Regions from separate parts of the Caulobacter sp. GW821-FHT11A05 genome, predicted to be linked through region 3. Evidence: predicted binding sites of a transcription regulator. Region 3 holds the regulator's gene; each other region holds the start of a gene.
What was found. The regulator LexA, encoded in region 3, represses DNA repair genes until DNA is damaged. The targets are predictions, from matches to a motif close to ATGTTCNCNANNTGTTCT.
Positions count from the first base shown of each region.

Region 1 (4,494 bases), on a different contig from region 3:
CTTCATCCTGGTGTCCGGCGCCTGGCACGCCGGCTGGTGCTGGGAGCGGCTCGCGCCGATCCTGGAGGCGCGCGGGCATCGGGTGATCGCGCCTGACCTCCTGGGCATGGGACCGGACAGGACGCCCCTCGCCCAGGTCAGCCTGGCCCGCTGGGCCGACCAGGTCGCGGACCTCGTCCGGGCCCAGGCCGAGCCCGTCGTTCTGGTGGGCCACAGCCGCGGCGGCGTCGTCATCAGCGAGGTCGCCGAGCGGGTTCCCGAGAAGATCCGATGCCTCGCCTACCTGGCCGCCATGCTGATCCCCGACGGAGCCAGCATGATGACCGTCCTCGCGCCGCTTCTCGAGGGAAGCGAGAACCAGATGGAGATGCGGCCGGACGGCACGAGCGTGATCCCGCGCGAGCTCGTGGCCCCGACCTTCTACAACACCACCCCGGCCGACTGGGCCGCCCGCGCCGCCGACCAGCTGACCCCCGAGCCGATGGTGGTGTTCAGCACGCCGCTCAGCCTCAGCGAGGCGCGCTTCGGCGCCGTCCGCCGCGCCTACATCGAATGCACCGAGGACCTTGCCGTCCCCCTGGCGCTGCAGCGCGCCATGCAGGCGGCCCTGCCCTGTGACCCGGTGATCACCCTGGAGACCGATCACTCCCCCTTCTTCTCGGCCCCCGATCGTCTCGCCGCCGCGCTTGAGGCGATTGCGGGGGTCTAGATCGGCATCCGGCCGAAACCGGCCCCAAAGCTGGACGGAGCCGCCACGCCCTCCTCCGTCCCGGGCCCGGTGCGGCGGTAGATCAGCGCCTCGGCGACGTGGATGCGGCGCACGCCCTCGGCCTGGTCGAGGTCGGCGATGGTGCGGGCCAGGCGCAGGGTGCGGGTCCAGCCGCGGGCGGTCAGCCGGCCGGCCTCGGCGGCGCGGGACATCAGGGTGCGGGCGGCGTCATCGAGGGCCAGGGCCTTTTCGAGGAAGTCGCCGTCGGCGCGGGAATTGAGCGCCGGGGCGCCTTCGCCGGCCTGCGCGGCGCGGGCCGCCTGCAGGGCGCGGGCGGCGGCGACCCGGGCGGCGGCCTGCGCCGTGCCCTCGGCCGGCGGCGGCAGGGCCAGGTCGGCGGCGGTGACCGGCGGCACGTCGACGGCCAGGTCGATGCGGTCCATCAGCGGCCCCGATACCCGGCCCTGGTAATCGCGCTGGCAACGCGGAGCCTTGCCGCAGGCGCCCTTGCCGGCCCCGCCATGCCCACAGCGGCAGGGGTTCATGGCCGCGACCAGCTGCACCCGGGCCGGATAGCGGATGTGGAAGTTGGCCCGGGCGACCATCACCTCGCCGGTTTCCAGGGGCTGGCGCAGGCTGTCGAGCGCCTGGACGCCGAACTCGGGCAGCTCGTCGAGGAACAGCACGCCGTTGTGCGCCAGGCTCACTTCACCGGGTTTGGCCTTGATGCCGCCGCCGGTCAGGGCCGCCATGCTGGCGCTGTGGTGGGGGCTGCGGAACGGCCTGTCGCGGGTCAGCGTCCCCTTGGCGATCAGGCCAGCCACCGAATGGACCATGCTGGTCTCCAGCAGTTCCGAAGCCGTCAACGGCGGCAACAGGCCCGGCAGCCGCTGGGCCAGCATCGACTTGCCCGAGCCGGGCGGCCCGACGAAGCAGAGGTTGTGACCACCGGCGGCGGCGATCTCCAGCGCCCGCTTGGCCTGCTCCTGGCCGCGCACGTCGCGCAGATCGGGACCGCCCGTGGACTGGATGACCTCGCCGGGGCGCGGCGCGGCCATGATCTGGGTGCCGCGAAAATGGTTGATCAGCCCGATCAGCGAGCGCGGCGCCAGGATGCGCGTTTCACCGGCCCAGGCGGCCTCCGGGCCGCAGGCTTCCGGACAGATCAGGCCCAGGTCCATGGCCCCGACGGCGATGGCGGCCGGCAGAGCCCCGGCCACCGGCGCTATGGTCCCATCCAGCGACATCTCGCCGATCGCCGCCCAGCCGTTGAGCGAATCCTGAGGGATGATCCCCATCGCCCCCATCATCGCCAGGGCAATGGGCAGGTCGTAGTGGCTGCCCTCCTTGGGCAGGTCGGCGGGCGCCAGATTGATGATGATCCGCTGTCCGGGCATCGACAGCCCAAGTCCGGTAAAGGCGCCCCGCACCCGCTCCCGGCTCTCGGCCACCGCCTTATCGCCCAGGCCGACGATGACGATGTGGGGTTCGCCGCCGGTCAGCTGCACCTCGACGTCAACGCGCCGGGCTTCGACCCCCTGGAAGGCGACGGTGACGACCTTGGCGACCATGTTCCCCCCGCCCGCGCTTAAGTGCTTGAACTTATGCTACTTATCCACAAGACCAGCACGAGCGGCGGCTCAAATCAAGAACAAATATAGAACCAGACGGGAAGCTGAGCACAAACAGTCATCTAGCTGTCATAAGCTCAGATCGGAAGACAGCGGTGTCAATCGAGGTAGCGGGTCGGGCTCTCGTAGACCCGGCCGCGATCCTCGCGCTTGCGCTTCTCGGTCATCGCCACCCAGACGGACCCGCCCAGCCAGACGATGACGCCACAGAAGGCCGGAAACGCCGTCTTGGTCACCAGCACCACCCCGGCCATGGCGAAGGCGTAGCTGAGCACCACCGGAACCACCAGCCGCCGGCCCAGCCAGCAGGCGACCAGCGCCGGCGCGATGGCCAGCAGGGCGGCCATGGCCAGCATGAAGGCCAGATCGATGGTGACGGGCGGCGTGACGGTCATGCCTCCAGTCTGGCGCGGGCGTGGTTTCACCCCGGTTCACGCCCGTCGCATTTTCTCAGACGCCGCAGCTGGAGGCCGAGTCCCGGCGCAGGGCGCAGATGATCTGCGAGCCCTGGGCGCCTGGATAGGTCCGCATGATCTCGCTCTCCATCCACATCCACTTGTCGTAGGTGTCCGTGGCCGCGACGTTGAAGGCGCGGCTGAAGTTGTCCTTGATCTTGGCCCGGGTCTTTCCGCTGCCGTCCTTGTTCAGGTAGTCGTGCTTGACCCGCGACCAGTTCCAGAAGCCGTAGTTGCAGTGGCTGAACTCCGGGAAACCGTCGTAGCAGCCGCTGATCAGGCCGCTGGGAAACGCCTCGCCCGGCTTGCGCGGGTCAAGCCAGGGGGCGCGGACCGGGTTGTTCAGGCCAGGCGGATTGTCTCGCGCCACCTTGCGGCCAGGATCGGACTGATCCACCCAGTTGGAGTGGGAATAGAAGTCCTGCGAAGCGTGCAGCGCCAGGCCCATGTCCTCCAGCACGTTGCATTTGGCCCGGCCCTTGAAGCCCAGGTAGCTGCAGTCGTTGGGCTTGCTCGTCATCTGGTCGGCCCGCACAACCCACTGCCCGCCCGGGTTCTTCTCGACCAGGGGGCCCGCGTCCCGCACCGCGTCATGCAGCCGCGCGAAGATGTAGCCCCGGCAGGCCTCGAGCTTCTTCTGGGCGTCCTGCCGGCTCTGCGGATAGTCCTTCTCGTCGAACCAGTCAGCGCCGTCGCAGTGGTTCTCCATCGAGGACATCAGGCCCCTGGCCGGATTGTCCGGCGCGCCCACCGCGCCCCAGGTGCCGTTCTCGCCGGCCAGCTCCGACAGGGTCCAGGGCCCGAGCAGGGGACCACCCGTGCTCATTCCCTGACGGGTGATGCGCTCATGCTCGGCGTCCTGGCCAAGCACCGTGCTGCGGACTGTTCCGAACCCGGTCACCCCGATCACGATCGCCGTCGCAAGTCCCGCGATTGCCAAGCCACGCATGTCCGCCCCCAAAGGCTGTTTGCCGAGGCGTGAACCTTAACAAGATATCGACATAATGCAACCTGGAGGAGAAAACACCCGGCGCGGCGGTTCAGGCGCCGGCGCGAATCGCCTCGATGCGGTCCCACATCACCTCGGTCACGTCCGGCCCGCCGAACCGCTTCAGCTGCTGGGCGCCGGTCGGGGAGGTGACGTTGATCTCGGTCAGGTAGTCGCCGATGACGTCGATGCCGACGAACAGCAGGCCGCGCTTCTTCAGGTCCGGACCGATGATGGCGCAGAGTTCCAGGTCGCGTTTCGTCAGCTCGACCGCCTCAGCCCGGCCGCCGCGGGCCAGGTTGGAGCGCACCTGGCCATCGGCCGGCACCCGGTTGATGGCCCCGACCGGCTGGCCGTCGACCAGCAGGATGCGCTTGTCGCCCTTGCTGACGGCCGGGATGAACTTCTGGGCGATGACCTGCTCGCGGCCGATCAGGGCGTGCAGTTCGAGCAGGGCGTCGAGGTTGGGATCGTCCTTCTTCAGCCGCACCACACCCGAGCCGCCGCCGCCGTAGAGGGGTTTCAGCACGATGTCGCCGTGGCGGGCCTGGAAGTCGTGGATGGCCTCGGCGTCGCTGGTGATCAGGGTCGGCGGCTGCACGCCCGGGAAGGTGGTGACGTAGAGCTTTTCCGGGGCGTTGCGCACCTCGGTCGGGTTGTTGACGACCAGGGTGCGGGGATGGATGGCGTCGAGGAAGTGGGTGGCGGTGA
Region 1 is NZ_JBXASF010000014.1:101,768-106,261, reverse strand. It holds gene AC1RSK_RS18715 (alpha/beta fold hydrolase) at 1-709, shown strand, start outside; gene AC1RSK_RS18710 (YifB family Mg chelatase-like AAA ATPase) at 706-2,280, opposite strand; gene AC1RSK_RS18705 (hypothetical protein) at 2,439-2,735, opposite strand; gene AC1RSK_RS18700 (hypothetical protein) at 2,791-3,744, opposite strand; gene gshB (glutathione synthase) at 3,836-4,494, opposite strand, start outside.
Region 1: AC1RSK_RS18710 (YifB family Mg chelatase-like AAA ATPase) is a predicted target of LexA. The motif match lies at 2,358-2,375, and genes of this name have one in related genera.

Region 2 (4,494 bases), on a different contig from region 3:
TCTTCTCGTGCGGGGCGGGGGCGTCCGAGGCGTTGTTCAGCCGCCGGGCGGCGGCCTTGTACAGGGTCTCGATGGTGAAGGTCGACTTGCCGCCGCCCGACACCCCGGTGATGCAGGTGAAGGTGCCGACCGGGATCTCCGCCGTCACGCCCTTGAGGTTGTTGCCGGTGGCCCCGACGACACGCAGCACGTTCTTCTTGCTGATCGGCCGGCGCTTTTCCGGCACCTCGATCTCGCGCGTGCCGATCAGGTACTGGCCGGTCATGCTGCGCGGGCTGTTCATGATGTCCTGCGGCGTGCCCTCGGCGCAGATCTCGCCGCCGTGGATGCCGGCCGCCGGGCCCATGTCGATGACATAGTCGGCGGTCAGGATCGCCTCCTCGTCATGCTCGACGACCAGCACCGAGTTGCCGAGGTCGCGCAGGCCCTGCAGCGATTGCAGCAGGCGGGTGTTGTCCCGCTGGTGCAGGCCGATCGACGGCTCGTCGAGCACATAGAGCACGCCGGTCAGGCCCGAGCCGATCTGGCTGGCCAGGCGGATGCGCTGGCTCTCGCCGCCCGACAGGGTGCCCGAGGCGCGTGACATGTTGAGGTAGTCGAGGCCGACGTCGACCAGGAACCGCAGGCGGTCGTTGATCTCCTTCAGGATCCGCCGGGCGATCTCCATCTGCTTTTCGGAGAGCTGGCCCTCGAGGCCGGCGAACCACTCCTTGGCCGGCCTGATCGCCAGGCCGGAGATTTCCGAGACATTCTTGCCGGCGATCTTCACGGCCAGGGCTTCAGGGCGAAGCCGGGCGCCGCCGCAGGCCTCGCAGGGGGTGTCGGACTGGTAGCGGCCCAGCTCCTCGCGCACCCAGCTGGAATCGGTCTCGCGCCAGCGCCGTTCGAGGTTGGGCAGCACGCCTTCGAACGGCTTCACCACCTCGTATTTGCGGGCGTTGTCGTCGTAGACGAACTTGATCTTCTCCGTGCCCGTTCCGTACAGCACGACCTCACGGGCCTTCTCCGGCAGGTCATGCCAGGGCTTGTCCATCGAGAAGCCGTAGTGGCCCGCCAGGGCCTGCAGGGTCTGGGTGTAGAGAGGGGAGGGGCCCTTGGCCCAGGGCGACACCGCGCCCTTGTGCAGGCTCTTGTCCTTGTCCGGCACGATCATGTCGGGGTCGAAGGCCAGCTTGGCGCCCAGGCCGTCACAGACCGGGCAGGCGCCGGCCGGGTTGTTGAACGAGAACAGCCTGGGCTCGATCTCGGCGATGGTGAAACCGCTGACCGGACAGGCGAACTTTTCCGAGAACAGCAGCCGGCGCGGTTCGCTCTCGCCGTCCTTGGCCTCGGCCCATTCGGCCACCGCCAGGCCGTCGGCCAGGCGCAGGGCCTGCTCCAGGCTGTCGGCGTAGCGCTGGCCCAGCTCGTTCTTGGTGACCAGCCGGTCGACCACCACGTCGATGTCGTGCTTGAACTTCTTGTCCAGCTCCGGCGCGTCCTCGATCGGGTACAGGGTCCCGTCGATCTTCAGCCGCTGGTAGCCCTGCTTGCGCCACTCGGCGATCTCCTTGCGGAACTCGCCCTTGCGGTCGCGGACCACGGGGGCCAGCAGATAGATGCGCTCACCCTCGGGCAGGGCGTTCAGCTTGTCGACCATCTGGCTGACGGTCTGGCTTTCGATGGGCAGGCCGGTGGCCGGCGAATAGGGGATGCCGACCCGCGCCCACAACAGGCGCATGTAGTCGTGAATCTCGGTCACCGTGCCGACGGTGGAGCGCGGATTGCGGCTGGTGGTCTTCTGCTCGATGGAGATGGCCGGCGACAGGCCCTCGATCAGGTCGACGTCCGGCTTGCTCATCAGCTCCAGGAACTGGCGGGCGTAGGCCGACAGGCTCTCGACATAGCGCCGCTGGCCCTCGGCATAGATGGTGTCGAACGCCAGCGAGCTCTTGCCCGACCCCGACAGGCCGGTGATCACCACCAGCTCGCCGCGCGGGATGTCGACGTTGACGTCCTTCAGATTGTGTTCCCGCGCGCCGCGCACGCGGATGAAGTTCAGCTGTTCAGCCATGATGTCCCGAGAACGCTTCAAGCCGGCCCGAGGGTCGCGGCGCAACGGCAATATGTAGTGCTCAGGGCCTGCGATAACACAAGAACAAGATGCGAACAAACCTCGCGCGAGGGACTTGTTGCCAACCTGTGGCAACAGCCGTCCCGCGGATCAGGCGGCGCGCACCACCGAAAACGTCGCATTGGCCCGGGCGCAGGGCTTGCCGTCGGCGGTGACGAAGCACTGGGCGAAGCAGATCGACCGGCCGATCTTCACGAAGCTGGTGGTGAACTCCAGCCACTGGCCCTGCCTGGCCACGCCGACATAGTCGGTGGTCATGCTGGCGGTCAGCAGGCCGCCCATCGATCCGGCCTCGGCCTGTTCGCTGCAACTGAGGCCCATGGCGTTGTCGGCCAGGGCGGCGATCAGCCCGCCGTGCGCCAGGCCCCGGCTGTTCACATGCGCCTCGCCGATGCGCAGGCCCAGGATCACCGCCTCGCCGGGGATGCGCTTGCTGAAGATCGGCTCCCAGGGATCGGTCAGGCCGCTCTTGCGGAAATGCGGTTCGAAGCCTTCTGGCGTTTGCATCGGTTCAGCTTTCATTTAGACCGGTCTATATAATTTCCTAGAACACCAGGAACCGCAAGTCATGTCCGCCAGGCCCAAACACCGCGAGGCCATCGTCGCCGCCGCCGTCCGCCTGTTCCGCCGCCAGGGCTTCGCCGCCACGGGCCTCGCTCAGATCGTCGAGGCCAGCGGGGCGCCGAAGGGCTCGCTCTACCACTACTTCCCGGCCGGCAAGGCGGCGATCGGGGCGGCGGCCATCACAGCGGCCGGCGAAAAGGTCGCCGCCACCATCGCCGGCCTGCCGCGCGGTGAACAGCCCGGCGACTTTCAGCGCGAATACGCCCGCCTGATGGCCGGCTGGATGCGCGCCTCCGGCTACCGCGACGGCTGCCCGATCGCCGCGACGGTGCTGGAGGAGGCCGCCGACGACGACGCCATCGCGGCTGCGGCCCAGGCCGCCTTCGCCACCTGGCGCAAGGTCCTCGCCGGACATCTGACGGCCGGCGGCCTCGGCGCGGAGCCCGCCGACCGTCTGGCCTTGATCTCAGTCACCGCCATGGAGGGCGCCCTGATCCTGGCCCGGGCGGAGCGCTCCGACCGGCCGATCCTGGAGACCGGCGAGGCGGTGGCCGGCCTGATGGACAACGCCGCCGGCTCGGTCCGGTGACTGTCTCGCGAAGCGTGACTGTCACCGTTCGCGCCAGACGGTGACAGTCATCCGGCTGCGCCGGAGGACAGTCACCGCATTGGAACTCCCGGCCGCCCCTTTGGGCTAGCTTGCCGCCGACATCGAAGCCCTTGCCCGCCGCCTACTCGACCCGCTGTCGGCTTGAACGCTCCGTCGCTTGACAATTGACTGCCAGTCAATAACTAATGACTGATAGTCAACAGGAGGCCGCATGGCCCGCCGGCGCCTTGATCCGCAGCAGAGACGGGAAGAGCTGATCCTCGCCGCCGAGCGGGTGCTCCGCCGGCTCGGCGCCCAGGCGCGGGTCGAGGACGTGGTCCGCGAGGCCGGCGCCGCCCAGGGCACCTTCTACACCTGCTTCCGCGCCTGGGACGACCTGCTGGAGGCCATCCGCGAGCGCCAGCTGGCCCGTTTCGAGATCAGCCTGGCCATGCCGACCGAGGTGGACGGGCCGATCGACTGGCCGCCGCTGCTGCGCCGGCTGTCGGTGCTGTTCGTCGACTTCGTGCTCGGCCTGGAGGGCATCCACGAGGCCCTGTTCCACAGCGACTTCGCCCGCAACCGGCCGATGCACAGCCAGGCCCGGCCGCCGGCCCGGCTGGCCGCCATCATCCGGGCCGGCCAGGAGGCGGGCGCCTTCGGCCCGGTCGATCCCGACGTCACCGGCCGCCTGCTGTTCGCCGTCCTGCACGAGACCGCCGACACGATCGAGGCCGGCGCCGACCGCGACACAGCCCTGGCCGCGCTGCACCACCTGATCGAGGCGACCCTCGCCCGTCCCGGAGCCTGAACCATGCGGATCATCCCTCCCGTCGTCGTCCTTCTCGGCCTCGTGGTCATGGCAGCCTTGGGCCTCTGCGCGCCCCTGGCCCTGATCCTGGGCCCACCCTGGACCTGGGTCGGCTGGGCCGTGGCGGCCATCGGCCTCGCCTTCTCCATGGCCGGGGCGGGCCTGTTCCGGCGGGTGGGAACCAACATCAAGACCTTCGACGACCCGGGTGTCCTGGTCACCGGCGGACCGTTCCGCCTCACCCGCAACCCGATGTACCTGGGCTTCGTCCTGCTGCTGACCGGCGTCGCCCTGGCCCTGGGCGCCGCCAGTCCCTGGGTGGTCCCGGCCGGCTTCTGGCTGCTCGCCGACCGCTGGTACATCCCGTTCGAGGAGGCGGCCATGCGGCGGACCTTCGGCGAGGCCTACGAGACCTAC
Region 2 is NZ_JBXASF010000019.1:58,186-62,679, forward strand. It holds gene uvrA (excinuclease ABC subunit UvrA) at 1-2,053, opposite strand, end outside; gene AC1RSK_RS21610 (PaaI family thioesterase) at 2,204-2,620, opposite strand; gene AC1RSK_RS21615 (TetR/AcrR family transcriptional regulator) at 2,682-3,266, shown strand; gene AC1RSK_RS21620 (TetR/AcrR family transcriptional regulator) at 3,499-4,077, shown strand; gene AC1RSK_RS21625 (methyltransferase family protein) at 4,081-4,494, shown strand, end outside.
Region 2: uvrA (excinuclease ABC subunit UvrA) is a predicted target of LexA. The motif match lies at 2,135-2,152, and genes of this name have one in related genera.

Region 3 (4,494 bases):
GCACATGGATTCGGGGCGGTCCCACCCTGCTCGACGAGGTCATCGCTCAGCGGATGAGATGGCGCCTCTGGGCCCCGGTCGCTTTCGGGTTCGGGGCGGCGGGATACATGGCGCTGAAGCAGGAGCCGGCGTTGTGGCTGGCGCTGCTGCTGGGCGCCCTGGCGGTGGCGGCGGCCTGGCTTACCCATCGGCTGACGCGCGGCGGCGGGTGGTTCCTGGTCGCCGGGCTCGCCGCGCTGATCGTACTCGGCGGGGTGGCGGGGAAGGTCAGGACCGAACTGGTGCGGGCCCCGGTCGCGCCCAACTTCGACAAGCCGACCATCGTCGAGGGCTGGGTGCTGGACGTGGCCAGCCCGGGCTCCAGCGGCGGCCGGCTGCTGATTGCACCGACGCGGATTGAGGGGGTGGAGCAGGACCAGCTGCCGTACCGCGTGCGGCTCACCGTCGACCAGGGCGCGGTGGTGGGGCCTGGGCAGGCCGTGCGGCTTCGCGCCGGCCTTGGACCGCCGCCGCCGCCGTCCAGTCCCGGATCGTATGACTTCGCCCGCGACGCCTGGTTCGATCGGGTCGGCGGCGTCGGCTTCTCGGTGTCGGCGCCGCAGGTCATCGCCCTGGCGGAGCCGCCATTGGCCCTGCGCTGGGCCATGGGCGTCAACGCCATGCGCTGGAGCCTGGCGCGCCGCATCGTCGATCGAATGGGCGAACACTCCGGCGGACTGGCCGCCGCCATGGTCACCGGGCACGAGGCCTGGATCACCCGGGAACAGACCGACGCCATGCGGGCTTCGGGATTGGCGCACATCATCTCCATCTCCGGCCTGCACATGGCCATCGTCGGCGGCTTCGCCTTCGCCATGGCGCGGCTGCTGATCGCCGCATGGCCCTGGCTGGCGCTGCGGATCGACGGCAAGAGGGCCGCCGCCCTGCTGGGCATGGCCGCCGTCGGGACCTACCTGATCGTCTCCGGCGCGCCATCGCCGGCCGTGCGGGCGGCGATCACCGCCGGCGTCGCCTTCCTGGCCATCCTGTTCGACCGCCGGGCCATCAGCCTCGACGCCCTGGCCGTGGCGGCCATGGTCATCCTGATCCTGTATCCCGAGGCCGCCACGGAGCCCGGTTTCCAGATGAGCTTCGCCGCCACCGCCGCCCTGGTGGCGCTGGTCGAACTGCTGCCCCGGCCGGTGAAGGAGATCTCGACGCCCTGGTGGATCCGCTGGCCACAGGCGGTCGGGGTCTGGATCGTCGCCAGCATCGCCATGAGCCTGGTGGCCGGGCTCGCCACCGGGCCCTTCGCCATGCACCACTTCAACCGGGTCGCCTCCTACGGCCTGGTCGCCAATCTGCTGGTCGCGCCGATCTCCAGCTTCGTGATGATGCCCTTCCTGGCCGTCGGCGCGGCGTTGGAGCCGCTGGGCCTCGGCGGGCCCTTCCTCGGCGTCGCCGGCTGGTCCATCGACCTGATGCTGTCCATCGCCGGCCAGACGGCGCAGACACCGGGCGCCCAGGTCACCGTGGCCAGCGGACCAGCCTGGACCCTGCCTGTCGCCTTCCTGGGCATCCTGATCCTCTGCCTTTGGCAGGGCAGACTGCGCTGGCTGGGTATTCCCCTGGCCTTGACCGTCGCCCTCTGGCCCCGCCCGGCGCCGCCTGACCTTTGGATTGCCTCCGACGGATCGGCTCTGGCCGTGCGACAGGGGGAGACGGCGATTGCCGCCCGGCCGGACAGCCGGCGCTTCGCCCTGGAGGTCTGGTCGCGCCGGCGGGGGCTGACCCTGGATGATGCGGACTCGCCCGACCTTTTCGACTGCAATCGCCGCCGGTGTCTGGGTGAGGTGGCGCAGTGGAACCAGCGCCGTGTCCCCGATGAGAAAACCCTGGCCGAGCTATGCCGGGCCAGGGTTGTCGTGTTCCGGTCGGAGGCTCCGCAAGACTGCCGATCCGACCTGATCCTGAGCGCCGCCGACTTCAGGGAAGGCGGCTCCGCCGAGCTCTATCGCCGGGGCGATGGCTGGCGGATCGTCTGGGCCCAACCCCTGAGAGGGGTCAGGCCCTGGACCATCAGTGATAGCGGCGGATGAGGCCGACCAGCTTGCCCTGCACGGCCACCTGGTCGGGGCCGTAGATCTGGGTCTGGTACTTGGGGTTGGCCGCTTCCAGGGCGATGGAGGCCCCCTTGCGGCGCAGGCGCTTCAAGGTGGCGGTCTCGCCCTCGACCAGGGCGACGACGATCTCGCCGCTGGTGGCCTGGTCGGTGCGGCGGATGACGACGTAGTCGCCGTTGAGGATGCCGGCCTCGATCATCGAATCACCCTCGACCTCGAGAACGTAGTGTTCGCCGGCGCCCAGCATGCTTTCCGGCACCTGCAGCTTGTCGCGCTCATGCTGGATGGCCTCGATCGGCACCCCGGCGGCGATGCGGCCAAGGATGGAGAGCTCGCGCACATCGTTGGCCGGCTCGGGCGTGCTCATCGCGGCGCGGGAGCCTTCGACCACCTGCGGCTTGAAGGTCTGGCGGCCGCCGGCCGGAGCCGAGGTCGTCGCCTGCTGCGGCAGCTTGACCACCTCCAGCGCCCGGGCCCGGTGGGCCAGGCGGCGCAGGAAACCGCGCTCTTCCAGCGCCGTGATCAGCCGGTGGATGCCGGACTTGGAGGCCAAGTCCAGCGCATCCTTCATCTCGTCGAAGGAGGGCGAGACGCCGGATTCCTTGATGCGTTCATGGATGAACATCAGAAGTTCGTGCTGCTTGCGGGTCAGCATGGCGAAGGCTCTCCAGGCGCGATTCAGTGGGAACAAATCGCAAACGATGGCAATGTTCTCTAGGTGTTCTTTCTTTCTGTCAAGTTAACCGCGATGGCGGCGGCGCGGCTGTTATCGAAGCGGCCAACCATTATACCGCGCGATTGGCCGGCCAGGGGGCTGGAGCGCTGATTGAGGATTGAAATCGTTGGAAAAAGGGTGACCCGGCGGTTGGCCGAGGCTGCGCGAATGTAGGCCGGAGCGTTGGTCGGGTTGTTGGTCGGCTGTCGCCGGAGGTTGGCCGGCTTGTCGTTGGCCGACCTACATTCGGCGTTTGGGGCGCGGCATAATCGGTGTGGGTTTCAGGGGGGTCGCGAGGCCGCTTGCCGGACCCCTAAAATGAATATGTCTAGACTTATTCAGGCGGCCAACAGCGCCCGCGTCGCCGCCGTCACGTCCGCCTGGCGCATCAGGCTTTCGCCGACCAGCATGGCCCGGGCCCCGGCCTTGGCCATGCGGGCGGCGTCGGCGGGGGTGAAGACGCCGCTTTCGGTGACCAGGAGGATGTCGGCGGGAAGATCGACCGCCAGGCGTTCGGTGACGGCCAGGTCGACGACGAAGCTGCGCAGGTCGCGGTTGTTGACGCCGAGCAGGGTGGCGCCGAGCCCTAAGGCCCGATCGCGTTCGGCCTCGTCGTGGACCTCGACCAGGGCGTCGATGCCCAGGCGGGCGGCCTCGGCCATCAGGTCGGCGGCAACGGCGTCGTCGATCATGGCCATGATGACCAGGATGGCGTCGGCGCCCAGCGCCCGGCTCTCGGCCACCTGCCAGGGATCGACCAGGAAGTCCTTGCGGATGCAGGGCAGGGCGACCTGGGCCCGGGCGGCGACGAGGTAGGCGTCATCGCCCTGGAAGCTGGGGCCGTCGGTGAGCACCGACAGGCAGGCGGCGCCGCCGGCTTCGTAAGCCTTGGCCAGGGCCGGCGGGTCGAAGTCGGCGCGGATCAGGCCCTTGGACGGGGAGGCCTTCTTGATCTCGGCGATCAGGGCGAGGCGGTCGGCGGATCTGGCTTCCAGCGCCTTGCGGAAGCCGCGCGGGGCCGAGGCGCCGCTGGCGTCGACCGTCGGGCGGGCGCGTTTGCGGGCGGCGACGTCTTCGCGCTTGTAGGCGGCGATCCTGGCGAGAATGTCGGCCATCAGCTGTGGGTGGCGGCGATGAGGCCGGCCAGGGCCGCCTTGGCGCGGCCGTCGTCGATGACGGCGGCGGCCAGCTCGACGCCCTCGCGCAGGGTCTCGACCTTGTCGCCGATCAGGAAGGCGGCGGCGGCGTTGAGCAGGACCACGTCGCGGTAGGCGCCCTTTTCACCGTCGATCATGCGGGTCAGGGCGGCGGCGTTCACTTCCGGCGATCCGCCGGTCAGTTCGTCGAGGCTGTGCTTCTGCAGGCCGACGGCGTCCGGCGTGATGTTGAAGTTGCGCACCCCGCCGTCGCGCCATTCGCAGACCATGGTCGGACCGGTGACGGTCATTTCGTCCATGCCCGAGCCATGGACGGTCCAGGCCCGTTCGGCCCCGAGCGCGCCCAGCACACGGGCCAGCGGTTCGAGGAGACGGGGGTCGTAGACGCCCAGCACCTGGCGTTTGGCCCCGGCCGGGTTCGACAACGGGCCCAGCAGGTTGAAGATGGTGCGGAAGCCGAGCTCGGCCCGGATCGGCAGCACGTGGCGCATGGCGCCGTGGTGGGCCGGGGCGAACAGGA
Region 3 is NZ_JBXASF010000021.1:29,619-34,112, forward strand. It holds gene AC1RSK_RS22220 (ComEC/Rec2 family competence protein) at 108-2,078, shown strand; gene lexA (transcriptional repressor LexA) at 2,059-2,757, opposite strand; gene trpC (indole-3-glycerol phosphate synthase TrpC) at 3,156-3,932, opposite strand; gene trpD (anthranilate phosphoribosyltransferase) at 3,932-4,494, opposite strand, start outside.